3 regions of the Phyllobacterium sp. A18/5-2 genome follow, and region 2 is predicted to be linked to each of the others. Evidence: predicted binding sites of a transcription regulator. Region 2 holds the regulator's gene; each other region holds the start of a gene.

Region 1 (4,244 bases), on a different replicon from region 2:
GCCTCGTCTCACATCGCTGGGGGCTGTGCATTCATTTCGGGGAAGAACCTATTCATACCGTGCTGTGCGCCGAACATCATGTCGTATTGCAGCAGGCGAAAATTTCCAATCCAGGGATTTATATGCGGGTTTGCCGCCCAATTTTCCTTGGCCTCGCCGTTGGAAGACCACAGAATGTGCCGGTCGATGACTTTGTAATGGTCGCGGACCGAACCGAGAAAACCCGTGTAATAGGGGTGAACAATGCCGGCAAGTTCGAGCACATGCAAGGGAAGGAATACGGGGCTGACCGTGCCGACACCAAAATCTGTCCCGGTGCGGTTCGACCAGATGACCAGAGGCGTCTCATGCTGTTTGAGCATGTCTGAAAGTGGCGCCCGCCGATCGGCGACCCGCATTCTCATATAGCCAGTTGCGACGTAAGCCTCTCCGAGCGGAGGCAGATGATCGCCAAAGAAAACGAGGATCGTGGGACGGCTGCGTCTATTGGCCCAATTCATCAAATACCTGAGGCTGCTATCGGCATCCGATACACCTTCGGCGAAGGTGCCAATTGTCGCGCGTGCGGCTTCGCCGGCCGGTGTCGACACATCGATCGACGGATCCTTGTACCGGTTCGGTTCGTATGGACCATGGCCTTGCAACGTGACGGCGAAGACGAAAAACGGCTGTTGCATCTCGTCTGCTTGCCTGATGATCTCTTCAGTCAGGGCCTGATCGGACACAAGCGGGCCGCGTTCGGCAAGCTTTGGCAGATCTTCCTCAGACATGAAGGTGTCGAAACCCAAGGCCGCATAAACGTTGCGCCGATTCCAGAACCATTGGCGAAAAGGATGGATTGCCTTGGTCACATAGCCAGCGCTTTTCAAGAATGTCGCCAGCGAGGGCAATGGCTGTCGCACATATTGCTGGTATGGGATGCTGCCATAGGGCAGGAACGCATTGGAGAAGCCCGTAAGCGCCTCGAATTCCACATTGGCGGTCATTCCGCCAAATTCAGGCGAAAAGATTGCACCAGTCTGATTGGCGCGCACAGCAGGAATGGGGTCGCGATTGAAATTCACTTTGGGCAACCGGGTTGGATCCCAGAACGATTCGCTCATGACCATGATGATGTCGGGCTGATCCGAGGCGGTAAAATGCGCAGGCGACGGCGCTCCAATCGCCTCGATTGCCTGCTGCGAATAACCTTCTGGTGCTGTGACATTGGCCATTGGAACGTTGAGCGCGAAGGCCATCGTAAAGCCGTTATATGCATAGTTTTCTTTTTGGTCCCACATGATGGGCAGGACCCGCAGACGGTCCCGCGTCCAGGAAAACATGGAATGATCCATCGCAGAAACAAAAACCGCCAGCAAGGGCATGGTGATCCCAAGTCGCCAGAGCCTTGCCTTGACGTTCAAAGGCAGTGCGCGGCAGCGTAAGCTGCGCCAGAGGAAGACAAGTAGAAGCGGGGCGATGACAGCCGCCATGACAATACCAACTGCCGTCCAAGGCCGCTCGCGCGCAAGAAGGGGAAACAGGTCAACGAGCTGGCGCGAATAGAGAAAATCAGACGGATAAATCGGGTCGCCAAGATAGAGCACTTTCTGCCGCCCGATCCATGCAAACAGCAAGGCAAGGGGCGCGATCCACAGCAGCCCGTGGTGCGAGCGTCCCAAAACCGCATCAAGAGCAATGACGATGCACGCATAGATGCCGACAGTCGTCCATGCCGGGCGATTTGTCTGTTCAAAGAACGCCATTGTGTCCACAAGAGAAGCGCGCGCGATGATTTCAATCAGAAAGACCAGGATCGTTGACAGCACGCATGTTGCGATAAGATAGTCGGCAACACGCAATGATCGCGTGAGCGCGCGCAACAAGGCGGAGTTTTTTTCCGGTCGCTCAATGCCCTCCGTTTCCAGTTTGATCTGCCGTACTCTCTCGGCCAATAGCTGTCTCCCGCTGTTGGCGACGATGGTCGTTACATAATCGTCATCAAATTGTCATATAACAGCGTGGGCAATGTGAAAACGAGGAATGCCATCGCTTCGGCAAGAACCGATCACGAATGCACAGACGCTGTCACATAAGCGTTCAATAGCGTGACCAATTGTTCGCCTGGCCTGTCAAGGAGGGTGCAATGTTTGATGATGCCGCTACCGATACAGCACCAGGCAGGCCGGTTCTGCCGCAATCCAAGGCATCTGAAGACCCCGCTGCCGTGGATTTGCGCTAGCGAACTCAATATGTACCGGTTTTTAGCGCCTCCACAAAGGCGATGACATCGGCAACCATGCGCTCGTCCCAAATATCATTGTGACCAGAATCGTCGTAGATCAGCATCTGCTTTGGCTGCGAAGCGGTCTGATATAATGCCTCGCCCGAGGACAGCGGGATGATGTCGTCACGCCGGCCGTGGATGAACAGTTTCGGTTGCCTCACCTTCGCAATTTTGAGATCTGAGTGAAAAGGGTCCTTGATCAGCAGCGCAACCGGAAAGAACGGGTAATGCGTCTGGGCGAGCGACAGAACCGACAGATAGGCCGACACAAGGATGACGGCGACAGCCGGCCTTTGTCCGGCCGTGTTGACGGCGACGCCGCTGCCCAGCGACTGGCCGAGCACGACGATCTCGCCTTGGGAGCGAACCGAAAGCCAGTCGAACGCAGCAATGCCGTCAGTCAGTAGCCCGATTTCGCTCGGCGAGCCGGTCGATCCCGGATAGCCGCGATAGGAAATCGCCAGCAGGCCAATGCCGCGCGCGGCCAGCGCCTTTGCGAGGAAGCCGTAGTTGCTGACCCGGTCAGCATTGCCGAGAAAGAACAGCACTGAAGGCCTGCCAGCTTCGCCCTGAGCGTAGAGTGCATGAAGCGTCTCTCCGTCGGGCGTCCTGATGGAAACGTTTTCACCCCAGCTTGCGTGCAGTGGAGCAGGGGTCGGGCTGGCGCCGGGATAAAGGAGGCTGCGCTGTGAAAGATACACCAGGCCGACAAGCAACACGTAGGCAAAAGCCACCATCAGCGGCAAGCTCAGCAGGAGTTTTGTAGTGCTCACGACAACCTATCCACCCGCAGGTCAGTCAAATGTCAAGAACCTCGTCAGCCGCAACTCGATGCGTTTTCCGAGTACGTCGGGCTTGACGCCTGAAAACTGGAACGGCTCAGATATACGGCGTTTCGATAAAAGCGGCCAGGACTTCACCGCCTGGGCGCGAAAGGTTCAATGATGGCTATCAATTCGCCTGTTTGGTGCCTCGCGAAAAATTCAGAACGACCGCAATCAAGACCGTGCCGACAATGAAAACGAAGGCTGCGGCCGCGATTGCAGGGCTGATGTTTTCCCGAATCGTCGAGAACATTTGCCGTGCGAGCGTGCGCTGGTTTGGGCCGGCCACAAACAGTGTGAGCACGACTTCGTCCAACGACGTTGCAAAGGCGAAAACAGCTCCCGAGACGATGCCGGGGAGCGCCAGCGGCAAGGTGACTTGTTTGAGCACCGTAACGGGTGCTGCGCCGAGGCTGGCTGCGGCCTGCTCCAGTCGGCGATCGATCCCTTGCAAGACGGCCAGGACGTTGACGACGACAAAGGGCACGGCCACCACGGTGTGGGCGATGATCACCCCAAGATAGGTGTTGGTCAGACCGTAGCGCGCAAACATGAGCTGCATGCCGACGCCGAGCACCACCGCCGGCACCACCATTGGCAGCAGAAAAATCGTCTTGATGGTCGCGAGCGCCAGCGAAAGCTGCCTGTCGCGAAGTCCGAGGGCACCAACGGTCCCCAGAACCGTGGCGAGCACGGTGGTACCGCAACCGATGATGAGGCTGTTGATGATCGAGCGCTGCCACACGCCAGCGGTGAACAGTTCTTCGAACCAGCGGGTCGAATAACCCGGAATGGGGTAATTGAGAAAGACGCTGTCGGTGAAGGCGAGCGGCAGGATCGCAATCAGCGGTGCAATGAGAAAGAACACGGTCGCAGAACCGAAGACGAGTTTGGAAAAACGCAACACGTTCACGCACGCGCCTCCCGTTCTGACGAGAGGCGGAGATAGACCGCGTAGAGGATCAACGTGGCCGAAAGGAGAACCAGTCCAAGCGCCCCGGCCATGCCCCAGTTGGCGGCCCCCGTCGCGTAGTAGGCAATCACCGAACTGATCATCTGGTCCTTGGCACCACCGATCAGCGCGGGCGTTATGTAGTACCCGAGGGCGCTCATGAATACCAAAAGCGAACCGGACACGACGCCGCGCAGTGAGA
Region 2 (4,244 bases):
CGACCCGCAAGCTGACGCTCACCCTCCAGGGCCGTGCCTACTACAATCAATGCGGCGAACCCCTCAGTCACTTGTTTGACGCGGAGCGGGTTCTGACACAGACGCAGAAAGAGCCGGAAGGCCTGCTGAAAATCTCTGTTCCGGTGATCATGGGTCAAGAGCCATTTTATGATTTTCTCTCCGCGTTCCTGAAAACGTACCCACGGATACAGGTCGACCTTTTCGTCACGAACCTATTCCTCGATCTGATTGCAGAGAACGTTGACGTCGGCATTCGTTTCGGTGAACTTCGGGATCTCGACAATTGTAACCCAGACAATAGGGAAGAGCGTCCGCTACGTCGTCGCTACTCCAGGCTATCTCGAAGGCCGGTCGCCCCCCGTGAAACCGGAGGATTTGAAAGACCATCAGTGCATTCTGCTCAACGGCCGCAACAACGAGGCGGAATGGCATTTGGTCAACGGACGCAAATCGGTAAAACTGCATGTGTCCGGACCCTTATCAAGCAGGGACTTCCATTCGATAAGTGCTTTTACCTATCTTGGGCATGGGATCGGCCTGCTGCCGTCAACCTATTGCGACGAACGTATCCGACAAGGCAAACTCGTTCGTCTTCTGCCAGACTGGTCATCGCCAGAAATTTTCGTGCACGCCGTCTACCCGACACGACGCTATTTGCCGGCGAAACTGCAGGTCTTCCTCCATGAACTCAAGGCTTGGAAGAGCTCCCTATGGAGTCCGTTGCGCTAACTGCTTTTGGTGCATCGGGAGGTTGGTAATGGCTGGCGTAAAACCACATCGCTTGAACGCCATAAAGATATATCGATTGGTGACCGTGGTGGCGTTGCATCCCAAACGAGTCCCTTCAAATGGCGCTCTTCGGCTTGACCTCGTTTTTCGATACGCTGTCCGGAAGGGGAAGTCCTGCAGGATCGAAGACTCAATGTCTCGGCACCAAAACGCTCCAGTAGCGCGCCGCCTACCGCATCAGGTCCGCATCGCCACTTGATGCCTCGGCTTGCAAATGGCGGAGCGCGCGGCGAGATTGAGCACAAAGCGATCAGGTTCAAGCGCCAGCGTGTTCACATCAAAGCCTTGCATGGGTGTGTCCGGTGTACTTACCTCGAAAGTCAGGCGGGCATCGGCCTTGAGTTCGATCACGGCCGCGACCTGGGGGCGAGGATTCCGCGGAATTTGCTTACCCGCATGAAATCGCGGCCTCCCTCGGAAGGCAGGCGTGTTTTCTGTTGCGCTATTGGCAGGTGGGACTGGCAGCACCATTCGCGGGCCACTGGATCAACGGACGTGACAAAAAGTTTCGTCAACCAAAAGAATAGCCAGCGCCGCGCACAGTCCGGATCGGATCGATCGAGCGGCCAATATTGATAGCCTTGCGCAAGCGGCCGACATGCACGTCAACGGTTCGGTCATCGACATAGATATCAGCGCCCCACACATTGTCGAGCAGCTGGCCACGAGAGAACACGCGTCCCGGAGACTGCATCAGGAATTCCAGGAGGCGGAATTCAGTCGGCCCAAGCTTCAATTCGCGTTCCTTGCGGAATACCCGGTGTTGTTCGCGGTCCAGCTTCAGGTCACCAAAGCTCAGCACATGCGACAACAGGCTCGGATTGACCCGCCGCAACATGGATTTGATCCGAGCAAGAAGTTCCGGCGTCGAAAATGGCTTGACCATGTAATCGTCGGCTCCCGTAGAGAGCCCCCGGACACGTTCACTCTCCTCGCCGCGCGCCGTCAGCATGATGATCGGCAGGATTTCCGTTTCGCGACGTGCGCGGAGGCGCCGGCAGAGCTCGATTCCCGAAAGGCCGGGCAGCATCCAGTCGAGGATTAGAAGGTCCGGCACCTTTTCCCGCAAGGCAATTTCCGCTTCATCGCCGCGCGTGATTGTCTCAACAACATAGCCTTCAGCTTCAAGATTGTACCGGAGAAGAACGCTCAAAGCTTCCTCGTCCTCCACAACGGTGATTTTGGGGGCTATCGCCATGGCTCATTTATCCTGGATTACGGTTGTCTGGCTTCATCGACAACGATGCTGTGGGTCTGGTCTTCCTTCGGCCGCTCGGCCGGCAGTTGCGAGCCAGTGACGATGTAATATACCGTCTCGGCAATGTTGGTCGCATGGTCGCCAATCCGCTCGATATTCTTGGCGCAGAACAGAAGATGCGTGCAGGCCGAGATATTGCGCGGATCCTCCATCATATATGTCAGGAGCTCGCGAAAAAGCGAAGTATACAGCGCATCGATTTCGTCATCCCGCTCGCGCACAATGTTTACCTGCTGTACCGAGCGCGTCGCGTAGGCGTCGAGCACGTCCTTCAGCTGCGTCAGTGCCAGTTCCGCAATGGTTTGCAAGCCGCGATAGACCGACAATGTCTGGCGGGTGTCGGTAACGGCAACGACGCGCTTGGCGATGTTCTTGCCAAGGTCGCCGATGCGTTCGAGATCGGAGGAAATGCGGATCGTGCCTATCACTTCACGCAGATCAATCGCCATTGGTTGGCGCTTGCCGATGATGGTAATGGCTTTTTCGTCAATCTCGCGCTGGCCAGCATCAAGAATAAGATCGTCCGAAATCACGCGCTGTGCCAGCGCGTTGTCGGAATTGACCATGGCCGTAACCGCCTGTTCAACCATACGCTCTGCATGACCGCCCATCTCCGCGATCTTGTGCGCCAGGAACTTCAGTTCTTCGTCGTAGGAACGGACGGTGTGCTGTGCTGTATGTTCTGTCATGTCCATGTCCTCGTTTCAGGGATCAACCAAAGCGCCCGGTAATATAGTCCTGCGTCCGCTTTTCCGACGGGCTGGTGAACATCATTTCCGTGTCGCCCACCTCAACCAGATTGCCGAGATGGAACATCGCTGTCCGCTGCGAAACGCGGGCGGCCTGCTGCATCGAATGCGTAACGATGACGATCGTGTAGTTCTCGCGCAGTTCGTCGATCAATTCCTCCACCTTGGCAGTGGCAATTGGATCCAGCGCGGAGCACGGCTCATCCATCAGGATGACTTCGGGGCTAACGGCGATGGCGCGGGCAATGCACAGGCGTTGCTGCTGGCCGCCGGAAAGGCTCGTTCCCGAGTCATGCAAGCGGTCCTTGACCTCAGTGAAAAGCCCTGCTCGCTGCAGACTTTTTTCAACGATCTCATCGAGGTGGCCCTTGCCCTTGACCAGACCATGAATCCGCGGGCCGTAAGCAACGTTTTCATAGATGGATTTCGGAAAAGGATTAGGCTTCTGGAACACCATCCCGATTTGCGCACGCAACTGAACGACGTCGATTTTCGGATCGTAAATATCACGATTGTCGAGAGTGATGTCGCCCGTAATGCGGCAGATCGAAATCGTATCGTTCATACGGTTCAAACAGCGGAGGAAAGTGGACTTGCCGCAGCCCGAGGGTCCGATCAATGCCGTGACTTCCTTTTCCCTGATGTCAAGGTTGACATCGAACAGGGCCTGCTTCGCGCCGTAAAATACGGATACGTTTTTACCGCGCATCTTGATGTTGGTCTGATCAGGGGTGCCGTACAATTTCTTTTCCACATCAACTTCAGTGAGCATGTTCATGTCCTTATACCTCGTTTACCAACGACGTTCGAAGCGTCGACGTAGCATGATCGCTGAAGCGTTCATGATGAAGAGAAATGCCAGCAGTACCAGGATCGCGGCGGCTGTTTTGGCCTGGAAGGCAACTTCCGGAAGATCAGACCATAGATAGATCTGAACTGGAAGCACCGTCGACGCTTCTGTAATACCTCCCGGTATGTCAACGATGAAGGCAACCATGCCGATCATCAACAGCGGAGCGGTTTCACCGAGAGCATGCGCCATGCCGATGATGGTGCCTGTCATGATACCTGGCATGGCCAAGGGCAACACGTGGTGGAAGATGGCCTGCTGGTGTGATGCTCCGACACCAAGGGCTGCTTCTTTGATGGATGGCGGAACAGCTCTCAGGGCAGCGCGCGAGGCGATAATTATTGTCGGCAGGACAAGCAAGGCCAGCACCAGACCGCCTACCAACGGCGCGGATCTTGGGAGACCGAAAAAGTTCAGGAACATTGCCAATCCGAGCAAACCGAAGACGATCGATGGAACAGCCGCAAGATTGTTGATGTTGATTTCGATGACTTCGGTGATCCGGTTTTTAGGCGCGAACTCTTCCAGGTAAATCGCCGCGCCGACGCCGAGTGGCAAACAAAGGATCAATGTGACG
Region 3 (4,244 bases), 1.8 Mb from region 2:
CGATCATGCCGAGCTTGCCTGGTCGAAAGCTGGCGCTTCGGTCGTGACCGACCTCACCGGCCTTTCCATAACAGGGTATGACACCCTGACCTTCCGCCTTGCGGTGGTACAGCCGATCGGTCAGGAGGCCGAGGTCACACTTGCCGACAGCGCCGGCAATTCTGCTACCCTCATGGCGAGCGATTTCAGCGATGCGCTCTATCTGGCCCCAAGGTCAAAGGATGACGGACGTCCCATGACGAACGATTCCGCAATACGCCCTTCGCCGATGACCAAGTGAAGACACTCCTGAACATGGTTGCGATCCCGCTGAGGGCCTTCGAGGGGGTCGATATGACCAAGCTCAAAGAGCTGAAGCTGACCTTCCCCAAGGAGAGCGGTAAGGTGGCGATCACCGATATCGAGCTGCAGAATCTCGGACGGGAAAAACCGGCTGAGACCGTGGTGGCAAAGCAGTAGTGCTCAACGAGCCCCCTCAGATTGTTGGGGGGCGGCGTGAGCATCGCTGCCCTCAATGGAGCGTATATTACGAGTACGCGGCTGGATCCCGTCGAGTTTATGGAAACGGGACCGTTTCTTTGTCGTGGGTCCTCGGGCCAAGCCCGAGGATGACGGAGAGGGAGGTGCATCGCAAAATCGAACCACTCGTTCGTCAAACCACGAATTGACCACTCAAACCCCGATCTTGCCGCCGCCCTTTTTGGTGATGGCGAGGACCGACGGACGCACCGGCATGTTGTCCTTGAAATCCGGCCAGCGGGTCGAAAGGTCCTCATAGTACGATGGACGGCCGAAGGGCTTCCAATCCTCGCCGCCATCGCCAGGATGCTGGACCGCAACCATCATGGTTGCCATATCGGGCAGCATGAGCGGGCCGCACATTTCGGCGCCTACGGGAACACGGAAGAACAGCTTCGACGTGGCGCGTGCTGCGCCTTCCGTATCCACTGCCCAGATGCCGTCGGTGCGCCCGGTTTCCTTCGGCGAATTGCCGTCGGTGGAAACCCAAAGACGGCCATCCGCATCGACCGCGCAATTATCGGGCATGCCGAACCAGCCGTTTTTCGTCGTGTCGGTGGAGAAAGAAGCACCCACATCGGCGACGGACGGGTCACCGCATTTCAGCAGTATTTCCCATTTGCCCTTGGTGGCAGCGAAATTGCCATCTTCCTCGGCAATCTCGACAATATGACCGAAGGCGTTCTTGGCGCGCGGATTGACTGGGTCGACCTGGTCGTCCTTGCGCTTGGTGTTGTTGGTGAGCATGACATAGACTTTGCCATTGACGCCGTTCGGGCCAATATCTTCAGGGCGATCCATCTTGGTCGCGCCGAGCAAATCGCCGGCGCGGCGGGTTTCGATCAAGACATCGGCCTGCGAGTGGAAGCCATTGGCTTCGGTCAGGGGGCCCTCACCGAAGACAACCGGCAGCCAGGCGATCGTGCCGTCGACATCGAATTTGGCGACGTAGAGCGTGCCTTCATCGAGAAGATCGAGATTGGAGGCACGGTCATCCGGATTGAACTTGCCGGCGGTGACGAATTTATAGACGTAATCGAAACGCTCATCATCGCCGAGATAGAAGACGACACGGCCATCCTTGGCGACGATGGAATCGGCACCCTCATGCTTGAAACGGCCCATGGCCGTACGTTTCTTCGGGATGGAATTGGGATCGTTCACATCGATCTCGACCACCCAGCCGAAACGATTGGCCTCATTCGGGTCCTTCGACAGATCGAAGCGGTCGTGGAAATTGCCCCAGTCATAGACGCCTTCCGGAATGCCCATGCGCTTGTAATTGGCGGCTTCCTTGCTGTCCTCCGGCAGTTTTCCGAGGAAATAGCCGTGAATGTTTTCTTCACCCGACACGTAGGTGCCCCAGGGTGTGACGCCGCCTGAACAATTATTGATCATGCCGAAGACTTTCTTGCCGGAGCTATCGGCATTGGTCTTGACGCGGTCATGCCCGGCAACGGGACCAGACAATTGCATTTCCGTATTGGCGGTGATGCGGCGGTTAAGCTTGCCGTCCTTGACGACCTGCCACTTGCCGCCGGTCTTCCTGATCTCGACGACGGTGCCGCCATGGGCAGCCATCTCGATATCGACACGCTTCTGGTCTGCCGGTGCAACCTCAAGCTTGCCCTCGACAACCTTGACGATGCCGGGGAACATCAGATGTTCATTGGTGTATTCATGGTTGACGACGAGGATGCCATGCTCGGAGGAACCGTCGACCGGAATGTAGCCGACATAATCATTGTTGTAGCCGAACTGCTTGGCCTGGGCTTCCGGCGTCTGGTTCAAAGGATCGAACTCTGGCGAATCCGGAAAGAGTGCATCGCCCCAGCGGAGAAGCACATCGGCATCGTAGCCGGCAGCGACATGGTGTTTTTCGTCAATACCTGCCTCGACTTCCTCGAACGTGAAGGCCGACTTGCTCCCGGCGCGCGCGTCATCGGCAAGCATCAGCGCCATCGGGCTTACGGTGGCGGCAATGGCGGAAACGGCAAGCGAGCCCTTCAGGAAGCCGCGGCGCGAAAACCGCGCGGCAATGAGTTCGCCCATGGTGGCATTGTCGGTCGGGTTGTGGCCGGGACCGTCATTTTCCTCGAGCAGGCTGGTGCGGAATGTCTGAAATTGGTCGTTCATGGCGCTTACCTCTGGCTATCTGGCTGGGAGAACGGATTTCAACCGTATCGACCCGCTATGACGGCAGAGTAACAATATGATGACAGTTCCGTTGTTTCTCCCCACTTGCGACCATAGTTCAAGCAGCCGCGATCAGCCCGCCATAGATGTCGAGATCCACATTGCCGCCGGAAAGAACCACCGCAACGGTCTTGCCCCTGATATCGACCTCACCAGCCGCCAGCGCTGCAAGCGCGACACATCCGCCCGGCTCCACAATCAGCTTCAGATGGTTGGCGGCATCACGCATGGCAGCCCTCACGGCGCTGTCGGAAACGGCTATGCCGCCCGCAAGATTGTGCTTGTTGATCGGGAAGGTCAGCACGCCCGGCTGCGGCGTGAGAATCGCATCACAGATCGAACGGTGACCCGTCTCGTTGGTTACGCGTTCGCCGGCAATGAGCGAGCGGCGCAGATCATCGAAATTTTCCGGCTCAACACCCCAAATGCGCGTTTGCGGCGAGCCCGCCTTGACGGCAACCGAAATACCGCTGATGAGACCGCCACCACCGCTTGGTACGAATAGCTCATCAAGCGTCAATCCGCGTTCCCCGGCCTCGGCAATGAGTTCAAGACCAATCGTGCCCTGCCCCGCCATGATGGACGGGTCGTCATAGGGCGGCACCAGAACCATGCCACGCTCTTCAATGTATGGTACCGCCACCGCCTCGCGGCTTTCGCTGTAGCGGTCGAAAAAGACAACTTCCGCGCCGTAGGACCGGGTATTGGCGATCTTGGTCTGCGGTGCATCGCTCGGCATGATGATGACGGCCTTGATGCCGAAAAGCCGGGCGGAACTGGCGACACCTTGCGCATGGTTACCTGAGGAAAACGCCACGATGCCACGCTCGCGCTCCTTCGGGGTGAACTGGCTGATCCGATTATAGGCGCCGCGAAACTTGAACGAGCCGGTACGCTGCAGGCATTCAGGCTTGAAGAGGATGCGTGCATCGTAACGGGCGTTCAAGGCCTCGGATTCAATGAGCCGGGTGCGTACAAGCTGACCTTCCAGCCGCGTCGCGGCAGCCTCCACGTCGGCTATTCCAACGGCAAAACCCTGACTATCCATGCTGCCCTCGCTTCAAGCTATGATGATAGCGAATTGATAGCACCATGAATGGCTTCAAGCATCCAAATCATTGTCATCATGGCAATTGACGGCTTACGCCGGCGCGGAATTCTCCCGATGCGCCAGATACTGCGGCAGTTCAGCAATCGAGCCCAGAATGGCATCGCTGAGCGGGCCAAGGTCGTCGAGCGTGCTGTTGCCGGAGAGCACGCCAACGGCAAGGCCCGCGCCCGCAGCATGGGCCATCTCAAGATCATGGGCATTATCGCCGACCATGGCGATGGCGGCAGGCGCCAGACCAGTCTTCGCGGCAAACAGATGCAGCTGATCGGCGTGGGGCTTGGCGCGCGCTACGGAATCATAGCCGATGATCACGCTGAACAATGCCGTCAGGCCGAGCGCTTCGGCGGTGGCCCGCGCACCCGCTTCCGAATCATTCGTGGCGATGCCGAGCACAAAGCCCTGCTTGACCAGGGCTTCC

What was found. Region 2 encodes PhoB, which activates phosphate uptake and scavenging genes when phosphate is short. Its sites were predicted from a motif close to TGTCATNNANCTGTCAT; they were not measured.
Region 1: a site for PhoB is predicted at 1,976-1,992, ahead of N8E89_RS22095 (LTA synthase family protein). Genes of this name have one in related genera too.
Region 3: a site for PhoB is predicted at 2,724-2,740, ahead of N8E89_RS08305 (PhoX family protein). Genes of this name have one in related genera too.

Annotation. Positions count from the first base shown of each region.
Region 1 is NZ_CP104967.1:741,192-745,435, reverse strand. Features, by position in the region: gene N8E89_RS22095 (LTA synthase family protein) at 9-1,934, opposite strand; gene N8E89_RS22090 (alpha/beta hydrolase) at 2,227-3,039, opposite strand; gene N8E89_RS22085 (ABC transporter permease) at 3,218-4,003, opposite strand; gene N8E89_RS22080 (ABC transporter permease) at 4,000-4,244, opposite strand, start outside.
Region 2 is NZ_CP104966.1:3,590,952-3,595,195, forward strand. Features, by position in the region: partial or broken gene N8E89_RS17895 (LysR family transcriptional regulator) at 1-750, shown strand, start outside; gene N8E89_RS17900 (hypothetical protein) at 988-1,161, opposite strand; gene phoB (phosphate regulon transcriptional regulator PhoB) at 1,322-2,008, opposite strand; gene phoU (phosphate signaling complex protein PhoU) at 2,026-2,757, opposite strand; gene pstB (phosphate ABC transporter ATP-binding protein PstB) at 2,780-3,595, opposite strand; gene pstA (phosphate ABC transporter permease PstA) at 3,611-4,244, opposite strand, start outside.
Region 3 is NZ_CP104966.1:1,667,770-1,672,013, reverse strand. Features, by position in the region: gene N8E89_RS08310 (hypothetical protein) at 277-459, shown strand; gene N8E89_RS08305 (PhoX family protein) at 673-2,655, opposite strand; gene N8E89_RS08300 (threonine ammonia-lyase) at 2,774-3,763, opposite strand; gene N8E89_RS08295 (HAD family hydrolase) at 3,857-4,244, opposite strand, start outside.